4 regions of the Streptomyces sp. NPDC059850 genome follow, and region 1 is predicted to be linked to each of the others. Evidence: riboswitches for the same ligand, from Rfam matches in the RefSeq annotation. Region 1 holds a riboswitch; each other region holds the start of a gene.
What was found. A riboswitch is a leader RNA that binds a small molecule or an ion and turns the genes downstream of it on or off. The one in region 1 is predicted to bind cyclic di-AMP.
Positions count from the first base shown of each region.

Region 2: linked by a shared signal. The riboswitch ahead of ACFV9T_RS38000 (M23 family metallopeptidase) and the one ahead of ACFV9T_RS17345 (M23 family metallopeptidase) in region 1 are both predicted to bind cyclic di-AMP.
Region 3: linked by a shared signal. The riboswitch ahead of ACFV9T_RS11960 (NlpC/P60 family protein) and the one ahead of ACFV9T_RS17345 (M23 family metallopeptidase) in region 1 are both predicted to bind cyclic di-AMP.
Region 4: linked by a shared signal. The riboswitch ahead of ACFV9T_RS36895 (transglycosylase family protein) and the one ahead of ACFV9T_RS17345 (M23 family metallopeptidase) in region 1 are both predicted to bind cyclic di-AMP.

Region 1 covers NZ_JBHWJI010000018.1:70,553-75,918, reverse strand. The annotation lists gene ACFV9T_RS17350 (M16 family metallopeptidase) at 1-981, shown strand, start outside; cyclic di-AMP (ydaO/yuaA leader) riboswitch at 1,173-1,335, shown strand; gene ACFV9T_RS17345 (M23 family metallopeptidase) at 1,349-2,140, shown strand; gene ACFV9T_RS17340 (GntR family transcriptional regulator) at 2,413-3,147, shown strand; gene ACFV9T_RS17335 (HPr family phosphocarrier protein) at 3,262-3,543, opposite strand; gene ACFV9T_RS17330 (GNAT family N-acetyltransferase) at 3,743-5,366, shown strand, end outside.
Region 2 covers NZ_JBHWJI010000075.1:4,086-9,451, reverse strand. The annotation lists gene ACFV9T_RS38025 (helix-turn-helix domain-containing protein) at 1-677, shown strand, start outside; gene ACFV9T_RS38020 (DUF397 domain-containing protein) at 670-870, shown strand; partial or broken gene ACFV9T_RS38015 (hypothetical protein) at 894-1,201, shown strand; gene ACFV9T_RS38010 (hypothetical protein) at 1,361-1,633, shown strand; gene ACFV9T_RS38005 (aldo/keto reductase) at 1,812-2,768, opposite strand; gene ACFV9T_RS38000 (M23 family metallopeptidase) at 2,913-4,094, opposite strand; cyclic di-AMP (ydaO/yuaA leader) riboswitch at 4,106-4,247, opposite strand; gene ACFV9T_RS37995 (PP2C family protein-serine/threonine phosphatase) at 4,461-5,366, opposite strand, start outside.
Region 3 covers NZ_JBHWJI010000011.1:144,689-150,054, forward strand. The annotation lists gene pcrA (DNA helicase PcrA) at 1-1,201, opposite strand, end outside; cyclic di-AMP (ydaO/yuaA leader) riboswitch at 1,385-1,580, shown strand; gene ACFV9T_RS11960 (NlpC/P60 family protein) at 1,587-2,786, shown strand; gene ACFV9T_RS11965 (L,D-transpeptidase family protein) at 2,856-3,506, opposite strand; gene ACFV9T_RS11970 (hypothetical protein) at 3,737-4,090, opposite strand; gene ACFV9T_RS11975 (NlpC/P60 family protein) at 4,323-5,366, shown strand, end outside.
Region 4 covers NZ_JBHWJI010000068.1:29,801-35,166, reverse strand. The annotation lists gene eno (phosphopyruvate hydratase) at 1-1,112, opposite strand, end outside; gene ACFV9T_RS36895 (transglycosylase family protein) at 1,233-1,916, opposite strand; cyclic di-AMP (ydaO/yuaA leader) riboswitch at 1,923-2,090, opposite strand; gene ACFV9T_RS36890 (transglycosylase family protein) at 2,345-3,301, opposite strand; gene ACFV9T_RS36885 (cytochrome P450) at 3,415-4,686, opposite strand; gene ACFV9T_RS36880 (ATP-binding protein) at 5,140-5,366, shown strand, end outside.

The DNA of each region.
Region 1 (5,366 bases):
CGGCTGGTGCGCAACCGGCTCGACGAGATCCCGCACGAGCTGGCCAACCCGGCCCGCCGCGCCTCGATGGCCCTGGCCAAGGAGCTGTTCCCGACCGAGTCGCGGATGTCCCGGCCGCGCCAGGGCACCGAGGAGACCATCGAGGGCATCGACGCGGCGGCGGTGCGGGCCTTCTACGAGGCGCACGTCCGGCCGTCCACCGCGACCGCGGTCATCGTCGGGGACCTGGCCGGGGTCGACCTCGACCAGGCGCTCGCCGACACCCTGGGCGCCTGGACCGGCGGCCCCGCCCCGCAGCGGTCGGTCCCGCCGGTCATCGCCGACGACACCGGCCGTGTGGTGATCGTCGACCGGCCCGGCGCCGTCCAGACCCAGCTGCTCCTCGGGCGCATCGGCGCCGACCGCCACGACCGCGTCTGGCCCGCCCAGGTGCTGGGCACCTACTGCCTGGGCGGCACCCTCACCTCCCGGCTGGACCGGGTGCTGCGCGAGGAGAAGGGCTACACCTACGGGGTGCGCGCCTTCGGCCAGGTGCTGCGCTCCACGCCGCCCTCGCCGGCCGGCGGCGGCTCGGCGGGCGCCTCGCTGCTGGCGATCAGCGGTTCGGTGGCCACCGAGGTCACCGGCCCGGCGCTGGAGGACCTGTGGACGGTGCTGCGGACGCTGAAGGAGGAGGGGCTGACGGACGCCGAGCGCGATGTCGCCGTGCAGAACCTCGTCGGCGTCGCCCCGCTCAAGTACGAGACGGCCGCCGCCGTCGCGGGCACCCTCGCCGACCAGGTCGAGCAGCACCTGCCGGACGACTTCCAGGCGCAGCTGTACGCCCGGCTCGCCGACGCGGGCACGGTGGAGGCGACCGCGGCGGTCGTGAGCGCCTTCCCGGCCGACCGGTTGGTGACCGTGCTCGTGGGTGACGCCTCCCGGATCGAGGAGCCGGTGAAGGCGCTCGGCATCGGAGAGGTGACCGTCATCACCGGCTGAGGCCGCTCAACGCACTACCCCCACAAGGACCCTGGCGTCGAGTAAGACGCCGGGGTCCTCCCATATGTCCGATGTGCGGGGCGTTTGGTTTGTGGCGAGAACAACAAAAACCCGTAACCGTTTGGTGATCGAAACACGGCCCGTCTAGCGTCAGTGCGGCTGTTCGCCGGATACCGCCGCACCCGCGGCACGGACAGCCATCGCCGAGTCCCATGGTGTGAGTGCCAGGGGAGCCGGGGACCCAAACGTCCCTGGGGTGAATCGGACGCCTTCCCCGGCCGGGGGAGGGGCCCGTAGGAGACCTTCCTGCTCCGAACCCGTCAGCTAACCCGGTAGGCGAGAGGGAAGGAAAGGAGTGCGCCACACCATGGCGTTCACCCGTGCCGCCGGGAAGCACCGACGTCCCAGCCAGACCGCCGTCCGCACCGGCGCGAACATCGCTGGCATCACCACGGTCGCCTCGGGCGTCGTCGCCGGGATCGCCGGCCCCGCCCTCGCCGCGACCGGAGAGGCGTCTGCCCAGGACACCGGTCTCCGGCAGGCGATGGTGATGGGCGACGGTCTCTCCGACCAGATCGACGCGCAGGCCCTGTCCCAGGAGAGCGCCGCAGAGGCCGCCGAAGCCAAGGCGAAGGCCGAGGCCGTGGCCCGCCAGGAGGCCGCGCGGAAGGCCGATGCCGCCGCGAAGAAGGCCAAGGCGGAGCGCGAGGCCAAGGAACGCGCCGCGCGTGAGGCCGAGCGCAAGCGCCTCAACACGTTCGTCTCGCCGATCGACGGCTCCTCCGTCTCCACCGGTTACCAGGCGTCCAGTGGCCTGTGGTCCTCCGGCAGTCACACCGGGATCGACTTCAGCGCCTCCACGGGCACCGAGGTGCAGTCGGTGGGCATGGGCGAGGTCGTCGAGGCGGGCTGGGGCGGCTCCTACGGCAACAACGTCGTCATCAAGATGAACGACGGCACCTACACCCAGTACGGCCACCTCTCGTCGATCGGCGTCTCGGTCGGCGAGAAGGTCACCCCCGGCCAGCAGATCGGCCTGTCCGGCGCCACCGGCAACGTCACCGGCCCGCACCTGCACTTCGAGGCCCGCACCGGCGCGGACTACGGTTCGGATATGGACCCGCTGTCGTACCTGCGCTCGCACGGCGTCAACCTCTGACCCGTCGCCCACTCCTGTCGAAAGGCCCCGTCCGCTCCGGACGGGGCCTTCGGCGTGCTCCGCCCCTATGGCCAACTGTGCCGCCGTGACCAAAAAATATCCCTGAATTTCCTTCGCCCATCGGAAATCCCGGCAGCTTCGAATAGAGTCGCTGAACGCGCGTCAATCGGATGCGTTTCGCGGGGTTGAGGCGGAGGTTCGACAATGCGGGACCGGAAGTGAACGGGGATACGGCCGCGCTCCAGGGCGGTCGCCGGATTTCGGCTCATGCGGTGTGTACGGCGATCCGTGACGACATCATCTCCGGTACCTGTCCGCCCGGCAGCCGGCTGACCGAGGAGCTGCTGGCCCGGCGCTACGGGGTCTCCCGGGTGCCCGTCCGCGAGGCGCTGCGCACCCTGGAGTCCGAGGGCTTCGTCACGACCAGGCGGCATGCGGGCGCGTGCGTCGCGCAGCCGTCCGAGAAGGAGGCGGCCGACCTCCTGGACATCCGGGCGCTGCTGGAGCCGCTGGGCGCCGCCAGGGCCGCCCAGCGGCGCACCGAGGGGCATCTGAAGGTGCTGCGCGGTCTGGTCCGGCTCGGCCAGGAGCGGGCCCAGCACGGCCGGCTGGGCGAGCTGCGCTCGCTGGGCGACTGGTTCCACGAGACGCTGGCCCAGGCGTCCGGCAGCCCGAGCCTGGCGGGGCTGCTGGTGCAGCTGCGGCGCAAGACGGCGTGGGTGTACGCGGTGGATCCGGCCCGGCGGTCAGCCCAGCCCGCGCAGGCCGTGCAGGTGGTGCCGGGCGTACCGGGCGCTGCCGGGGGCGCGGACCTGTCGGTGCGCGCCGTCGAGTCCTGGGCGGAGCACGGGGCGATCGTGGACGCGGTCGCGCGCGGTGATGCCGAGCGGGCGCGGGCGCTCGCCGCCGCGCACACCGAGCGTTCGCTGTCCGAATATCGATTGCGAAACGCGTCCCAGGTGAGGACTTCGAAACATTCCGTAAACACGGCGAGCGGCCGGAATTAACAGCCGCCCGGTAAAGCACCCAAGGGAATTCCGTATCCGGAAAAACAACGGGGCCGCGGTGATCCGTAATGGTTCACCGCGGCCCCGCCGCGCCGAAATGCGATTCGGACGGAATCAGACGGTCTCCGGAAGCTCCTCGAGGCCCTCGGCCACCAGCTTCGCCAGGCGGTCGAGCGCCGCCTCCGCGTCGTCGGCCTCGGAGGTGAGTACGACCTCGTCGCCACCCTGAGCGCCCAGGCCGAGCACGGCGAGCATGGAAGCGGCGTTGACCGGGGTGCCGCCCGCCTTGGCGATCGTGATGGGGACGCCGGCGGCGGTCGCCGCACGGACGAAGATCGACGCCGGGCGGGCGTGCAGGCCCTCGGCCCAGCCGATGTTGACGCGGCGCTCAGCCATGGTGTTGCCCTTCAGATCTGCGGGTGCTGTTGTCTAGACCAGATCATACGGTGTCCGGTCTCGCCCGGGTCGAGCCCGAGTGGGTCCGGTCATGTCCGAACGGGTCCGATACGGACTTTCCCTCGACATCCCCCGTTCACGCAAGGGTGTCCGTCATACGGACCCTTCCGTCCCGGTCCTCAGCCCGTACTCTGTCCCCATGCCGAGCCCGTCGGATCACCACGCGTACCCCACCCACTGGGAGGCGGACGTGGTGCTCAGGGACGGAGGCACCGCGCAGATCCGGCCCATCACCCCCGATGACGCGCAGCGCCTGGTCAGCTTCTACGAACACGTCTCGGACGAGTCGAAGTACTACCGCTTCTTCGCGCCCTACCCCCGGCTCTCCGACCGCGACGTCCACCGCTTCACCCACCACGACTATGTCGACCGGGTCGGCCTCGCGGCCACTGTCGGGGACGAGTTCATCGCCACCGTCCGCTTCGACCGCATCGACGAGAACGGCCTGCCCGCCCATCTCCCGCCGCCCTCCGAAGCCGACGCGGGCCGCGCCCCCGCCGACGAGGCCGAGGTCGCCTTCCTGGTCCAGGACGCCCACCACGGCCGCGGCGTGGCCTCCGCCCTCCTCGAACACATCGGTGCCGTCGCCCGCGAGCGCGGCATCCGCCGCTTCGCCGCCGAGGTGCTGCCCGCCAACACCAAGATGATCAAGGTGTTCACGGACGCCGGTTACACCCAGAAGCGCAGCTTCGACGACGGTGTCGTCCGCCTCGAATTCGACCTCGAACCCACCGACCGCTCCGTGGCCGTCATGCGCGCCCGTGAACAGCGCGCCGAGGCCCGCTCCGTGCAGCGGCTGCTCACCCCCGGCTCCGTCGCCGTCATCGGAGCCGGCCGGGCCCCCGGCGGAGTCGGCCGCACCGCGCTGCGCAACCTCCTCGACGGCGGCTTCACCGGGCGGGTCCACGCCGTCAACCACGCCTTCCCCGAGGACCGGACGCGGCTGGACCCCGAGGGCGTCCCGGCCCACCGCTCTCTGCGCGAGATCGACGGACCGGTCGACCTGGCCGTCGTTGCCGTGCCCGCCGCGCAGGTGCCCGCCGTCGTCGCCGACTGCGGCGAACACGGCGTCCAGGGGCTCGTCGTCCTCTCCGCCGGATACGCCGAGAGCGGCCCCGAGGGCCGCGACCGCCAGCGCGACCTGGTCCGCCAGGCCCGCACCTACGGCATGCGCGTTATCGGCCCCAACGCCTTCGGCATCATCAACACCGCCGAGGGCGTACGGCTGAACGCCTCCCTCTCGCCCCGGCTGCCGGTCCCCGGCCGCATCGGGCTGTTCACCCAGTCCGGCGCGATCGGCATCGCCCTGCTCTCCGGACTGCACCGGCGCGGTGCCGGGCTCGCCCGGCCCACCGGCGCGGAGGGGACGGCGGGTCTGGGGGGCCTCGCGGGCATGGTCGGTCTCTCCACCTTCGTATCCACCGGAAACCGCGCCGACGTCTCCGGCAACGACCTCCTCCAGTACTGGTACGAGGACCCGGAGACCGATGTCGCCCTCATGTACCTCGAATCCATCGGCAACCCCCGCAAGTTCACCCGGCTCGCCCGGCGCACCGCCGCCGTCAAGCCCGTCGTGGTCGTCAAGGGCGCCCGGCACAGCGGCAGCGCCCCCACCGGGCACGCCGTGCCCACCACCCGCATCCCCGACGCCACCGTCTCCGACCTGCTGCGCCAGGCGGGCGTGCTGCGCGTGGACACCGTCACCCAGCTCGCCGACGCCGGGGTGCTGCTCGCCTCCCAGCCGCTCCCGGACGGGCCGCGCG
Region 2 (5,366 bases), on a different contig from region 1:
TCTGCCGCTTCTACGGCACCCCCGACGAGCTGCGCGAACTCCTCAAGGAGCTGGCCAAGCAGTCCAAGATGCGCGGCTGGTGGCATGCGTACGGTAGCGCGGTGCCCACCTGGTTCTCGGTCTACGTTGGACTCGAGCAGGCGGCTTCTGGGCTACGGACCTACGAATGCGAATGTGTGCCCGGCCTCCTGCAGACGGCTGACTACGCACGCGATCTCCATCAGGCCACGACTCCCTCGAGCTCCGAGGACGTCGAGCAGGTAATCGGCGTACGGATGGAACGGCAGGCCCTGCTGACGAGCGCGACGCCTCCCGACCTATGGGTGATCATCCACGAGAGCGTCCTGCGACATGCGATCGGCAGTCCCAGGGTGATGCGGGAGCAACTCGAACACCTCCTGGAAGTCGCCCAGCTGAAGAGCGTCACAATCCAGGTGCTGCCGTTCGACGCCGGGAGCTACCCTGCCGTGGGGGCGTTCAGCATCTTGAAGTTCCCCGAGCAGGAGGACCTCGACGTCGTCTATCGCGACGGCCTGACGGACGCCGTGTACCTGGAGCGTCCGGAAGACATCGCTCAATATGCGAAGGCGTTTGACAACCTACGTGCGTTGTCCTTGAGTCCTCAGCGATCCAGCAATCTCATCAGGCATGCGATGCGAGGACTGACGGATGACTGACATAGCAACGCTCGTGTGGCACAAGAGCAGCTACAGCAATGGGGCCGGGGGCAACTGCGTGGAGACGGCGAAGCTGCCGGACCACGAGACCGCCGTACGGGACTCGAAGCGTCCGGATGGGCCCGTACTCGGGTTCACGCAGGGCGCGTGGGGGGACTTCGTCACGGCCCTGCGGCGGGATGAGCTGGGCTGACCCAAGGAGTGGGAGGTAGCGGCATGGCTGGAGTAACGGCGGGGCTGGTGGCTGCGGGTGGGTTGATCGGGGGGGGTATGGGGTGGCCCGGTGGACCAGGAGGCGGCCGCTCGGTGGGGTCGCGCTGGCGGCGGCCGGGGCCGTGACCGCCAAGGGGTGGCGCGAGAAGGCGGGGAACGGGACGGCGGCCGCGTTGAGCGGGTTGTACGTGGCCGCGTTCGCCGGGTCGCATCCGCTGGCGAAGAAGGTCGGGGCGTGGCCGTCCGTCTTCGGAGTCGCCGGTGGGGTCGCCGCCGCTTCGTGGGTGCTGGCCGATCGGCGCGGGGCGTAGGAGCGTCCGGATACGCGTCACTGCGCCATTGGAGGTGACCGAAGGGCAGTCCTTGGGCCGTGTGGATCAATTCCGGCGTCCCCATCAGGACTTTCTTATGATTTTCTCTTAAATCTGAAGTGACAGTCGACATCCGACTGCGCTTCATGTGGAGGAATCATGCAGATCGCGAAGAAGGCGGCCTTCCTGGCCGCGACCGCCGGCAGCCTGGTGCTCCTCGGGACCGGCACCGCGGCCGCCCACGGTGGCACGGACCACGAGGCGCCTCCCCCCGCGAACGTCCAGTCGTGCAGCGTCACCACCGGCGACATCAGCTTCACCAACGGTGACGTCACCACCGGGAACGTCGGGGACGACTCCCCGGTCGCCAACAACACCGTCATCATCAGTGTCAGCTGCTTCAACACCACCGAGACGACTGAGGCGGCTTAAGAAGTAAAACGCTGGGAGTCTCCGGGCGAGGATCATGCACTGAGCGAGTTGGAGAAACGCGTCGTGCATGTCGCCCCGGGGCTCCCAGCGCACACGTGAACGACCGTGACCGCCACGGAGTGACGGCCCGAGCGGCCAGGACGGCGTTGCGGGGCGTCGCCGTCCCGGCGCCGTGGGGTCAGTCCGAGGCGGACGTCAGGAGGTTCAGTTCCGGGTCCGTGAGGTGGAGGTCTACCGAGGCCAGGAGGGCCGGGAGTTGGGCCGGGACGCGGGCGCTGGCGACGGGGGCGACCACGGTCGGCTGGGCGGTGAGCCAGGCCAGGGCGACGGTGGCGTGGTCGGCGTTGTGGTTGGCGGCCACGTCGTCGAGGGCGGCGAGGACCTTCTGGCCGCGCTCGGTCTCCAGGTGCTGGGCGGCGCCCGTGGAGCGGGCGCTGTCGACCGTGGCGCCGGGGCGGTACTTGCCGGTGAGGAAGCCGGACGCGAGGGAGTAGTACGGGAGCGTCGCCAGGCCGTGGCGGGCGGCGACGTCGGCCAGGTCGCCCTCGAAGGTGTCGCGCGAGACCAGGTTGTAGTGGGGCTGGAGGGCGACGTAGCGGGCCAGGTTCTCCCGGGCGGAGAAGTCGAGGGAGGCGTCCAGGCGCTCGGCGGAGATGTTGGAGGCGGCGATCTCGCGGATCTTACCCGCCTTCACCAGCTCGTCGAGGGTGGAGATGATCTCGTCCACCTGCACCGACGTGTCGTCGAAGTGGGTGTAGTAGAGGTCGACGTAATCCGTGCCCAGGCGCTGGAGGGACTCGTCCAGGCCGGACTTGATGGCGGAGGAGGAGAGTCCGCGGGGCTCCGGGGTGCCGGCGCCGACCTTGGTGGCGAGGACGATGTCGTCGCGGTTGCCACGGGAGGCGAACCACTTGCCGAGGACGGTCTCGGACTCGCCGCCCTTGTTGCCGGGCGCCCACGCGGAGTAGACGTCGGCGGTGTCGACGAAGTTGCCACCCGCCGCCGCGTACGCGTCGAGCACCTCGAAGGACTCGGCCTCGTCGGCCGTCCAGCCGAAGACATTGCCGCCCAGGGAGAGCGGGAAGACGGACAGGCTGCCGATGGTCTTACGGGTGTTCTCGCGGGTCTCAGTCATACGTATAGACAACGTCTCCGGCGGACCCGTCTATTCCGGTGGCGGGGGACAAAGCGAACCGGCGGCCCTGGCGTCAAGGGGGGAGAGAGCGCCAGAGCCGCCGGAACGAGGGGCCGTCGGAACGGCGACGGCCGGATCAGGGGGTCACGGGTTCAGCCCGTGGTCGCGCAGCCAGGTCAGCGGGGCGATCGGGGAGCCGCCGCCCGGTCGCACCTCCAGGTGGAGGTGGGGGCCGGTGACGTTGCCGGTGGCGCCGACGCGGCCGATGGTCTCGCCCGAGGACACCTTGCCCGAGGTGACGACCATGGACGACAGGTGGCAGTACCAGATCTCGGTGCCGTCATCGAGCTTGAGCACGATGCGGTAGCCGTACGAACCGGCCCAGCCCGCCTGGGTGATCGTGCCGCCGCCCACCGCCTTGACCGGGGTGCCGGTCGGGGCGGCGAAGTCCTGGCCGGTGTGGTCGGCGGACCAGATGTCGCCGGCCTGGCCGAAGCCCGCGGTCAGGGTGTACGAGGCAACGGGGAGGGTGAACCCGGCGGAGGTGGAGGTGGAGGTCTTGGCGGGGGTGTCGGCGGCCTTGGCCTCGGCGGCCTTCTTCTCGGCCGCTTCCTTCGCCTTGGCGGCCTCGGCGGCCTTCTTCTTGGCGGCGGCCTCGGCCTTCTTCTGGTCCGCCAGGTCGCGGGCCTTGGCCGCGGCCTTCGCGGCGTCGCCGGCGGCGGCCTTCGCGGCGGCCCGCGCCGCGGCCTCGCGCCGGTCGTCGTCCGCCGCGGTCTGCTGGCTCTCGGCCTGCTGGAGGATGCGGGTGCGCAGCGCCTCGCCCGAGTCGGCACCGCTCGTGGCGAGGGTGGCCGCGGCGGGCTGGGCGGAGTCCTGGTCGTCGGCCATCAGGGAGCCGATGCCGGGCAGGTCCTTGGCGGCGGGGAGCTGGGCCTTGACCTCGTCGGCGACGTGGGCGAGGTCCGGCATGGAGATGGGTGCGGCCGGACGGTCCTTGGCGGTCGCCATGCCGCCCGCGCCGACCGCCGCGATGACGCCGACGCCGAGGACGGCACTGCTGCGGGCCATGGTCCCGCCGCGCTGCTTGACGACGCGGTGCCTGCCGCGCAGCGGAGCGATGGACTCCTCGGTGGGGTTCCACTCGTCCCAGACGGCTTCCTTGCCGACGGAAGCGGCGGACGGCTCATCTGGTTCGGCACCGAGTCCGACCGCGGGGCGGGCGCCGGCTCCGGCGTCGAAGCCGACTCCGTACGCGGTCGCGGTGCCGATACCGGTACCGGACGAGCGGTACGGAGCTTCGTCCAGTACGGACCTGTTGGACGCCACCGGGGCGCACTCCTTTCCTTCCCTCTCGCCTACCGGGTTAGCTGACGGGTTCGGAGCAGGAAGGTCTCCTACGGGTCAGGTTCGACCCGATTCACCCCAAGGTGGTGGTTCCCCGGTTCCCTTGGTACATACGGGATTCGGCGACGGCGCACGGTGCCGCCCTTGCGACGGCTGTGTCGACCGCGCTGCGTTATCGAACGTTAATAGAGAGCGCGACATGATTCCAAGCTCTTCTGAAGAATCCGCGTAGCTTTGGCATGAACTTAGTAACCAAGGAAGGACAGATGGGGGCGTTTCGCCTCACTTGAAAAGGGATGGTAAAAACCTCCGGCGGGCTGATCGTGTGTCAATCGTTATCCGTGCCCGTCACGGTTGGCTACGGTCCGTGTCCGGAGCGGGGGGTGTCGTTCCGTTCGGCGTCGTTCCGTTCGTACCGGGCGGGCGCCGCACCGCGAGCAGTGCCATGTCGTCCGAACTCTCCCCGCCCGAGTGCAGCGCTACGTCCTCCACCAGCGCGTCGAGCAGCCCGCCCGGTCCGGTGAAGCGGCGGCCGCGCAGCCGCTCCTCGGGGACGTAGAAGGTGCCGTGCCGGTCGCGGGCCTCGGTCACCCCGTCCGTGAACAGCAGCAGCGTGGCGTCCTCCGGGAACCGCAGCTCCGTCACCCGGTCGGGCCACGCGCCGAGTTCGCCCATCCCCAGGGGCAGCGCGGGCGTCTCCGGCTCCAGGGGGCGCACCTCGCCGTCGCCGGGCAGCAGCAGCGGCGGGGGGTGGCCTCGGTTGATGAGGCGGAGGGTGGAGTCGCCGCGCGGGATCTCGCCGAGTACGGCGGTGGTGAACCCCTCGAACGCCTCCAGCTCGGCCCGCCGGGCACCCTCGCGCCGCAGCGCCCGCTCCAGCCGCCCCGCCAGCCCCTCCAGCGTCGACTCCTGCTCCGCCGCCTCCCGGAACGCGCCGATGAGGACCGCGACGACCTCCACCGCCTGCAGCCCCTTGCCCCGGACGTCCCCGACGATCAGCCGCACGCCGTGCGGGGTGTCCTGCACCGCGTACAGGTCGCCGCCGATCGCCGCGTACCGCTCGGCCGCCACATAGCGCGCCGCGATGTCAAGACCGGCGATACGGGCGGGCGGTACGGGCAGCACGGCCCGCTGCGCCGCCTCCGCGATGCCGCGCGCCGAGGCCAGCCGCCGGTCGCCTCGGCGTACGACGCGGTTGATCACGAGCGCGAGCAGGGCGACGGTGGCCACCGTGGCGATCTCGGTCGCAGCCTG
Region 3 (5,366 bases), on a different contig from region 1:
TGGCGCCGGTGCCCGCCTCGGTCCACAGGTTCTTCGGGCGGCGGTTCTCGTTGCGCTCGATGACGGCGTTGGCCGCGCTCAGGATGGTCTGGGTGGAGCGGTAGTTCTGCTCCAGCAGGATCGTCCGCGCGTTGGGGTAGTCCTCCTCGAACTGGAGGATGTTACGGATCGTGGCGCCCCGGAACGCGTAGATCGACTGGTCGGCGTCGCCCACGACGCACAGCTCCCCGGCCGCCACCTCTTCGGTGTCCGTGCCGACCAGCTCGCGCACCAGCGTGTACTGAGCGTGGTTGGTGTCCTGGTACTCGTCGACCATGACGTGCCGGAAGCGGCGGCGGTAGTGCTCCGAGACATCCGGGAACGCCTGGAGCAGGTTGACCGTGGTCATGATGATGTCGTCGAAGTCGAGGGCGTTGGCCTCGCGCAGCCGCGACTGGTACATCGCGTACGCCTCGGCGAGCGTCTTCTCGAAGCCGTCCGCCGCTTGCCCGGCGAAGGTCTCCTCGTCGATCAGCTCGTTCTTCAGGTTGGAGATCTTGGCACTGAACGACTTCGGCGGGAACTTCTTCGGGTCGAGGTCGAGATCCCGGCACACCAGCGCCATCAGCCGCTTCGAGTCGGCGGCGTCGTAGATCGAGAACGATGAGGTGAAGCCCAGCTTCTTCGACTCGCGGCGCAGGATGCGCACGCACGCGCTGTGGAACGTCATCACCCACATGGCGTTCGCGCGCGGGCCGACCAGCTCCTCGACCCGCTCCTTCATCTCGCCCGCCGCCTTGTTGGTGAAGGTGATGGCGAGGATCTGACCGGGGTGCACATGGCGGGTGCCGAGCAGATACGCGATGCGGTGGGTGAGCACCCGGGTCTTGCCGGACCCGGCCCCCGCGACGATCAGCAGCGGCGAGCCGGTGTGCTCCACGGCGGCCCGCTGCTGCTCGTTCAGCCCCTCCAGGAGCGCCGCCGGGTCGATGGCGGGGCGCGGCGCGCCATCCCGGTAGTACGCCTCTCTGGGGGCGCCGCTCGGCACCGGCGCGTCGAACGCGCCCGTGAAGAGGTGGTGCGGCACCTCTTCGCCGCCGGAGTCGCCTGCATCAGCGGAACCACCGGCCGGGCCCGGGTGTGCGGAATCCTCGGGCGGCGGGGGCTCCTCGTCCGGAGGCCCGAGATTCGCCAGGAAGCTGTCGTCAAAGAGGCTGCTCATCGCTCACCGAGTCTAGGCGGCCGCACTGACAGCCTACGCATGGACCGCATATGGATGTCACGAAACGGTTCCGGGCATATCGGCCACCAGCCTTCACAGGAGCCCCACGAGTTGGCTACGGTCCTCCCTCAGGCAGTCCGTACACCCGTCGGCGAACCGCGTCGGCACGGGCCGCCTCCGCCGAGTCCGGCCACGCCGCAAGCGCCCGGAGCCGGGGACCCACAACGCAACACCGGGGTGAATCGGCCCGAGCTGCGCGGTACGACACGTACGTACGGCATGTACGACGTGACCGTCCCGCCCGCGCACGGCCGTAGGGCAACCTTCCGTACCGCCCGAACCCGACAGCTAACCCGGTAGGCGGTCCACGGAAGGAGCGCCTCCCTTGGCGTCGCACCGCAAGCCGCGGACCCGAATACCCACCTACGCCTCGTCCACCGGGCGCCGCACGGCCGTCGGATTCACCACCGCCGCCCTCGCCTCCGTCACCCTCCTGTCCCAGACCGCGAACGCCGCCCCGGGCGACCCGAAGCCCGGCACCACGCAGTCGATCGAGGCGGTCAAGGAGAAGGTGGACTCGCTCTACCACCAGGCGGAAACCGCCACCCAGCACTACAACTCCGCCAAGGAGCGCTCCGAGCAGCAGGCCACCAAGGTCAACCGGCTGCTGGACAAGGTCGCCGAGAACACGGAGAAGCTCAACGAGGCCCGCCGCACGCTCGGCACGTACGCCGCGGCCCAGTACCGCGACGGCGGCATGACGTCGAGCGCCGCGAGTCTGCTGTTCTCCAACGACCCGCAGGACCTCTTCGACCAGTCCCATCTGATGAGCCGGATGGCCGGTTCGCAGAAGCGGGCCGTCGACGACTTCCAGACGCAGGCGGCGAAGGCCGCCAAGGAGCGCCGCGAGGCCGCGCAGAGCCTGGCGTCGCTGACCGAGACCCAGCGCGAGCTGAAGACCAAGAAGAAGTCCGTCCAGGACAAGCTCACGCAGGCCCGGCAGCTGCTGGCCAACCTGACCGCCAAGGAGAAGGCGCGGCTGGCGGCGATCGAGAAGAAGAAGGACGAGGAGGCGCGGCGCAAGGCGGCCGAGCTGGCCGAGAAGCAGCGGGAGGCGGCGGCCAAGGAGAAGCAGCGGCAGGAGCAGGAGCAGCCGTCGAGCGGCGCTTCCTCTTCCGGTTCCGGAAGCAGCACCGGTTCCGGCAGCAGCACCGGTTCCGGAAGCACCACCACCGGCACCAAGGCCGCCAAGGCGATCGACTTCGCGGAGTCGCAGCTCGGCAAGCCGTACGTCTGGGGCGCCACCGGGCCCAACTCCTACGACTGCTCAGGGCTCACCCAGGCCGCCTGGAAGGCCGCCGGTGTCTCGCTGCCGCGCACCACGTGGGACCAGGTGAAGGCCGGTACGCGCGTCTCGACCTCTGAACTCATCCCCGGTGATCTCGTCTTCTTCTACGACGACATCAGCCACGTCGGGCTCTACATCGGCGACGGGATGATGATCCACGCCCCGAAGCCGGGCGACGTGGTGAAGAAGGCGCCGATCACCGAGATGCCGATCTACGGGAGCGTCCGGCCCGCATAGGCCCCACGCCGTAGTGAGCGGTGCGGCTGCCCGACCACGTGCCCGGGCAGCCGCGCTGCACTCCCTGGGTCACGTGCCCGGCTTGCGGCCGTACACGTACACGTCGTCACCGTTCCGCAACAGGCTCCAGTACTTCTTGGCGTCGCCGGAGCGCATGTTGACGCAGCCGTGGGAGCCGGGCGGGGACCAGACGCTGCCCGCGATGGAGTGGAAGGCCTGACCGCCGTCGAAGAACTGGCTGTACGGCATGGCCACGTCGTAAATCGTCGACCAGTGGTTCTTGTTCCGCCAGTAGATCTTCTTCAGCCCGGTGCGGGTCTCGTACTTGTCCCGCCCGGTGCGCACCGGCACCGGCCCGAACACCAGCCGTGAGCCGTCCTGCACCCAGCTGAGCTGGCGGGTGAGGTCGACGCAGGCGACGCGGCCCTTGTTGGTGGGGCACTTGCGCGCCGCGTTGGGGTTACGCCCCGCCGCGTTCTGCGCGTTGATCAGCTTCATGACACCCCAGGTGACGGGGCCCGCGTAGCCGATGGTCGGGCTGATGCCGTGGTTGATCTGGAACGTCCGCGTCGCGCGGCAGTCCCCCGAGGACTGCCGACCGTCGACGGGACGACCGAGGAACTTCTCCACCTGCTTCTGATACGGACCCGTGCTCGCCGTACACGCCGTCGCCGCCTGCGCCGGTGCCGCACCGAGTGCGACGGTCAGCGGCACCACCATGCCCGCCATGCCCAACGCGACCGCCGTACGGCGGCGCCATGCCGCGAATCTTCCCTCTGCCCCCATTGCGCGCTCCCTCCGGGCTTGCCCTTGACGGGTAAGACAGGCGAAGGGTGCGTCGGGTTGCGCTTACAGGTGCGATTTCCCCCATTCCGCCCCTTCGCGCCCCCTGGTCGGGGGCGCGGCGGCGTGAGACAAACTGATGGGCTGTCAGGAGAGGGTGGGTGGGGTCAGGTCCAGAGCACGGCGATGAAGATGTTCACCGTCGTCAGCGCGCCGACCGCGCCGAACACCGCGGGCTCCACCTTCTCCTCGTCCCGCTTCACGTACACCAGCCCCAGGATCACGACCAGCAGCGCCAGCTTCACGCCGATCTTGACCGTGTTCACGGTCTGATCGTCCGCCTGGTTCAGCCCGACCAGCGCGGCGCCCGTGACCAGCATGGTCAGGGCGCCGTGCAGCATCCCCGGCGTCATCCGCGCGCCGCCCCCGCGTACCGCCGTCAGCTGGGAGAGGAAGCCGCCCAGCAGCGCGGCGATGCCGACGATGTGCAGGCCGACGAACACATTGATGACTACGTCCATGGCACCGGAGACTAGCGCCGCGCATATCACCGCCAGTCACCCGGGTGCACCCTGATCGGCACATCGGTCACAGCCGCCCCGATCCCGCCCACCCCACGCCGTCCTCGTGATCAGCAGACGCCACCGGGGGACGAATCCGTCCACCTCCGTTCATCCCAGCGCGCCGCGCCGCCGACCGGCCTACCTTCCCCTCACAAGAAGCACGATCCCGTACGAAAGGTGAGTCGCCGCAGTGGCGCCGCAGCCCCCCACGAAGCCGAAGCAGCGGCACCGCACGTCGCTCACCGGAACCGCCCTCCGGACCACCACCATCCGGACCGCCGCGACCCTCGCCCTCGCGGGCGCCGCCTCCGCGACCGTCCTCCCGGGCGTCGGGCACGCCGAGCCCCGGCTGACGTCCGCCCAGGTGAAGGCGAAGGTCGACGCGTACCAGCGGGAGGCGGAGGAGGCCACCGAGAAGTACGACGGCGCCCGGGCCGCGACCGACAAGGCACGGCGGTCGCTCCACCGGTTACGCGACGAGGCGGGCCGCCGCACCGCCCGCCTCAACACGGCACGTAACGCCCTCGGCGCCTTCGCCACCGCCCAGTACCGCTCCGGCACCGTCGCCCCCGCCCTTCAGCTGGCCCTCTCCTCCTCCCCCGGCCAGTACCTCCAGCGCGCCTCGCTCGCCGACCGCGCGGGCGACCGCCAGGCGGCGACGATCGCGCGCATCACCCGCGAGGAGCGGTCGCTGCGCCGGGTCCGGGACGAGGCGACCGGCCGCCTCCGTACGCTGCGCACCGCGCAGGCTGCCGCGTCCCGCCACAAGCACACGGTCCAGGAGAAGCTGGCCGCCGCCGACGCGCTGCTGGCCAAGCTGACCCGCGAACAGCGCGACCGCCTGCGCGACGCCGCCGCCCAGGACGACGCCCGTACCGCGTCAGCGCCCCGGCACAGCGTCCCCGCCCGGACGGGCGGCCGGGCGGCCCGCGCCATCTCCTTCGCGTACGGGGCGATCGGCAAGCCGTACGTCTGGGGCGCGACCGGGCCGCACGGCTACGACTGCTCGGGGCTCACCCAGGCCGCCTGGCACGCCGCCGGGGTGGCCCTGCCGCGTACCACCTACACCCAGATCAACACCGGCCGTCGCATCTCGCGCGGCGAACTCGCCCCCGGTGACCTGGTCTTCTTCTACTCCGGCGTCAGCCATGTCGGCCTCTACATCGGCAACGGCCAGATGATCCACGCGCCGCGCCCCGGCGCTCCGGTCCGGGTGGCCCCGATCGACCAGATG
Region 4 (5,366 bases), on a different contig from region 1:
ACGTCCTCGGTCTCACCGGAGCGGTGCGACATCATGCACTTGAAGCCGTTGCGCTGGGCCAGCTCGACGGCGTCGAGGGTCTCGGTCAGCGAGCCGATCTGGTTGACCTTGACCAGCAGCGCGTTCGCGGTGTCGTTCTCGATGCCGCGGGCCAGCCGCTCGGGGTTGGTGACGAACAGGTCGTCACCGACCAGCTGGACCTTGTCACCGAGCTGGTCGGTGATCGTCTTCCAGCCGTCCCAGTCCTCCTCGTTCAGCGGGTCCTCGATGGAGACCAGCGGGTACGCGTCGACCAGCTCGGCGTAGTACGCGGTCATCTCGGACGCGGTGCGGGCCTTGCCCTCGAACTGGTAGACGCCGTCCTTGTGGAACTCGGAGGCGGCGACGTCGAGCGCGAGCGCGATGTCCTGGCCGGGCTGGTAGCCGGCCTTCTTGATGGCCTCGACGATCAGGTCCAGGGCGTCCCGGTTGGAGTCGAGGTTCGGCGCGAAGCCGCCCTCGTCGCCGAGGCCGGTGGACAGGCCTCGCTCCTTCAGCACGCCCTTGAGGGTGTGGTAGACCTCGGCGCCCCAGCGCAGGGCCTCGGAGAAGGACTCCGCGCCGACCGGCGCGATCATGAACTCCTGGATGTCCACATTGGAGTCGGCGTGCGAGCCGCCGTTGAGGATGTTCATCATCGGGACCGGCAGCAGATGCGCGTTCGGACCGCCGAGGTAACGGAAGAGGGGCAGGTCGGACGCCTCGGAGGCGGCGTGTGCCACGGCAAGGGAGACGCCGAGGATGGCGTTGGCGCCGAGCGAGGACTTGTCCGGGGTGGCGTCCAGGTCGAACATCGCCTGGTCGATCAGGCGCTGCTCGGTGGCGTCATACCCGACCAGCTCGGGGCCGATCTGCTCGATGACGGCGAGGACGGCCTTCTCCACGCCCTTGCCGCCGTAGCGGTTCTTGTCGCCGTCACGGAGTTCGAGGGCCTCGAAGGCGCCGGTGGAGGCGCCGGACGGGACGGCGGCACGGCCGGTGCTGCCGTCGTCGAGGCCGACCTCGACCTCGACCGTGGGGTTGCCTCGCGAGTCGAGGATCTCGCGAGCTACGACGACGTCGATGGACGGCACGAGGATCTCCTTCGTATGGGTCTTCGGTAGCAGCATGAGCCTAACCGCACCGAAGCCCCGGCGGGGTGCACCGTGGGGGCGGCGCACCCGGCCGGGGCTCGTCGTCTACGGTGTGGCGGTTCAGCTCAGGTGGAGCTGCTGGCCGGGGAAGATCAGGTCGGCCTTCTGGACGATGTTCTTGTTCAGCTCGAAGAGCTTCTTCCAGCCGCCCTTGACGTCCTCGGCCTTGGCGATCTTGCCGAGGGTGTCACCGGACTTGACCTTGTACTCGCCGTCGCCCTTCTTGATCGGGCCGCGGGCCTGGTCACGCGCGGCCTTCTCGGGCGCGCTGCGCGGCGCGGCCTTCGGCTCGGCGGACGGGGCCTGCTGCTGAGGCTGCGCGGAGTCGGACTGGCTCTGCTGCGGCGCGGACGGCGCCGGGGCGGCCGGGGCGCCGCCGGAGGTCAGGCCCTTGCCGCAGACCGGCCAGGCGCCCTTGCCCTGGCTGGCGAGGACCTTCTCGGCGACCTGGATCTGCTGGGCCTTACCGGCCTTGTCGGCCGTCGGAGCGAAGGCGGTACCGCCGTAGGCGGCCCAGGTGGAGGAGGAGAACTGCAGGCCACCGTAGTAGCCGTTGCCGGTGTTGATCGACCAGTTGCCACCGGACTCACACTGCGCGACCTGGTCCCACTGGGAGCTGGTGGCGGCAGAGGCGGACGTCGCACCGATGAGCGGAGTGGCCACAGCGGCTCCGGCGAGGCCGACGAGCGCGGTGATACGGGTGGCCTTGGAGGGACGGCGGTGCTTGCCCTGAGCATTGGACATGTTGGTTCGTTTCCTCACCGACGCCTACGAGGTGAGCTGTCGGGTTCGGGCGTGAGTTGCCCGGCTGGGTACGGAGGTCCGCACCCTGCTTCACCCCTAGCCGTTCGGCCGATTCCGCTGGCCTCCCGGCACTTACCTTGGGTCCCCCGCTCCTGCCTTCGGCGCTGGCGCGTCGGTACCGGACGACCGCCGGCAGGACTCGGCGTGACGGTCGACGGTGCTCGTTGTGGCGAGCGGAAAGACGTTAAACACACGTCCGGGAAACGTTCAAACACCCTTATCGCAGCGAAGAGGGCCGTTATCGATGTCACTCTGCCCACATCGGCGCAGGTGGGGGCGGGTGCGGAGAGACCGGACAGGACGGACGCCCCGGAAAATGTGACGAGAGGTATGTCTCACCGGAGCCAAACCGGTCACATCACCCCGAACTACCGACCCCTGATGGTGAGGTCAAGTCGCTGACCAGGGACAATGAGATCCGGGTCGGTTCCGATGGCCTTTTCGTTGGACGCGTAGAGCCGACGCCAGTCGCCGCCCAACTCCTGCTTTTCGGCGATTGCTGAAAGGTTGTCACCCGGACGCACTGTGTAGCCGCCATCCGAGGGGTTTTCGTCCCGGTCCGTACCGCCACGCGAAGCATGTCCGCTCGGCCGCTCATCCCGGTCCCGTTCGCCCCGGTGCTTCCCCGAGGAGCCCTTGGAGCCGCCCTCGGTGTCGGAGGGGGTCGGCGAGGGGTCGGCGGTGCTGGTGGAGGGGGACGGGGAGGGCGCGTCGCCGTCCGGCCCGTCGGGCGAGGCCGAGGCGGAACGGTCCGGCCGCTCCCGCTCGTCGGACGCGTCCGGCGCGCCGGGGGTGTGCGACGCGCGGGGCGTGTCCGTCGCGTCGGGGGTCGTACGGGACGAGTCGCCGTCCCGCCCGTCCGAGTCGCCCGAGCCGTCCGAGTCGCCGCGCTGGGCGTCCTGCCGGGGCGGGGGTGCCGTACTGCCCGGGTTCACGTCCGGGGCGTCGCCGCCGTGGCTCAGCCCGGCGTTCAGCGCGCAGCTGGGCCACGCGTCGGGGCCCCGGTCGCCGAGGATCGACTCGGCGACGGATATCTGCTGGGAGCGGCTGGCGAGGTCGGGGCGCGGGGCGTAGCTCGTGCCTCCGTACTTCTTCCACATGTCGAGGGTCAACTGAAGACCGCCGTAGAAGCCGTTGCCCTCGTTGGCGCTCCACATCCCGGCGCTCTCGCACTCGGCGACCCGGTCCCAGGTGGAGGCGGGGGCGGCCTGGGCGCCGGTCGCTCCGAAGAGCGGGATGGCGATGCTCGCACCGGTCACCCCCGCCGCGACGACGATGGCCGGAGCCTGGCGGGGGCGGCGGTGACGTCCGTTCCCGGAAAGCATGCGAATCGCCTCTCGTGTGGGGGCTCGTTTGTCGGTTGAACATAGCGACGTCACACGATCATCACAAGCCGGTGTATCCCAGGTCACGCCATGGTCACGCGACTGACTTGATGTCACTTTCCCCAGGTCACCGGGAGGGTGCGCAGCCCGCGCATGATGAGCCCGCCGCGCCAGCGCAGTTCCTCCGGTTCCGCCCCGAGCCGGAGGTCGGGGATGCGGCGCAGCAGGGTGGCGAGGGCGGTCTGGGCCTCCAGGCGGGCCAGCGGGGCGCCCAGGCAGTAGTGGATGCCGTGGCCGTAGCCGAGGTGCTGGTTGTCGGTGCGGGCGAGGTCGAGGGTGTCCGGGCCGGGGAAGCGCTCGGGGTCGCGGTCGGCGGCGGCGAGCACCACCAGCACCGGTTCCCCCTCGGCGATGTGCTGCCCGCCGAGGGTGACCGGTTCGGTGGCGAACCGCCAGGTGGCCATCTCCACCGGGCCGTCGTAGCGCAGCAGTTCCTCGACGCCGGTCGCGAGCAGGTCCTCGTCCCCCTCTTCTAGGGACCGCTGGAGCCGGGCGCGCTGTCCGGGGTTGCGCAGCAGCGCGTAGAGGCCGTTGCCGATGAGGTTGACGGTCGTCTCGAACCCGGCGAACAAGAGGATGAAGGCCATCGCCGCGGCCTCGTTCTCGGTGAGGTGGTCGCCGTGGTCGCTGGCCCGGATCAGATCGGAGATGAGGTCGTCGCCGAGCGCGGCGCGCTTCCGGTGGATCAACTCGGCCAGATACGCGCGGATCCGCTTCACGGCGCGGGCCACTCCGCCGCGCGGGCCGCCGCCGTGCCGGATCATCGTCGCGGCCCAGTCCCGGAAGTCGTCCTGGTCCTCGCGCGGGACGCCGAGCAGATCGCAGATCGCGTAGATGGGGAGAGGGAAGGCGAACTCATGGATGAGGTCGGCCTCTCCCCGGTCCGCGAAGGCGTCGATGAGGTCGTCGGTCAGCTCGCGCACCCGCGGGGCGAACGCGGCGACGCGGCGCGGGGTGAACGCCTTGGATACCAGCCGCCGCAGCCGGGTGTGGTCCGGAGGGTCGATATTGAGCAGATGTGTCGTCAGATCCGCGCGCTGCTCGCCCGGGATGCCCACTTTGCCGCGGGCGTGAGCGGACTCACTGTGGCGCTGGGGGTTCTTCGACAGCCGGGCGTCGGCCAGTGCCTGCCGGGCGTCGGCGTACCGGGTCACGAGCCAGGCCTCGACCCCGCTGGGGAGCGTGGTCCGATGCACCGGGGCGTGCTCGCGTAGCCAGGCGTACGCGGGGTAGGGATCGGTGGCGAACTCCCAGGTGAAGAGGGTGGGAGCGGGGGTAGGACAAGGCTGGTCTGACACGCCCCGACGATACCGGCCGCCGCTCATGGATTCCGATACGCCACTTATCGGAAGTAAATCCATAACGCGCAAGTAAAGCCGATTAATGTCGAAGCAATTCGACGACCATCTCCACACACCCTCCACGATGCGCTCACAGCGCGCGGCGATTGCCCGAAATCTGATGGCTGTGACCATCGCCCGCAGCGGCCCGCGACAGGTTCCGCCCAGGCCTCCGGCACATGCGCTGACGTCGCCCAATGAGGCAAAATACGGGGATGGCTGAAACCGCGTCAGGTGCCCGAATGAGCCTCCGGCACATGCACGGGGCCACCCGTCCCTGGTGATACGATCACCGCGCTTGCCAGGCGAGCCAAGGGCCCGTAAGACACACGGCGATCCGGTAAATCAGCCGAGAGGGTTACCACTCTGAGCCACCCGGATTCTTCTCACGCACCAACCCTTCAGTCCCTGGCGGTCTAGTCGTTTAAAGAGAGTCTTATGACGCATTACATACAGGATCCTGCGCTCTGGGCCCTGATCGCTGGCACGCCTCTCGCCGCAACCGCCATTATCCGCGGGCGAAAAGCGAGAGCGAAGCTCAGTACCGAGAAGGCGGAACTTGAAAACCGAACCGCCGATCTCGAAAACAACTACGCGGCAGCGGTTCAGGATGCTCAGATACGCTCCGAGGAAGCCACCAAGAGCGCACTGAAGTCCGCTATGCG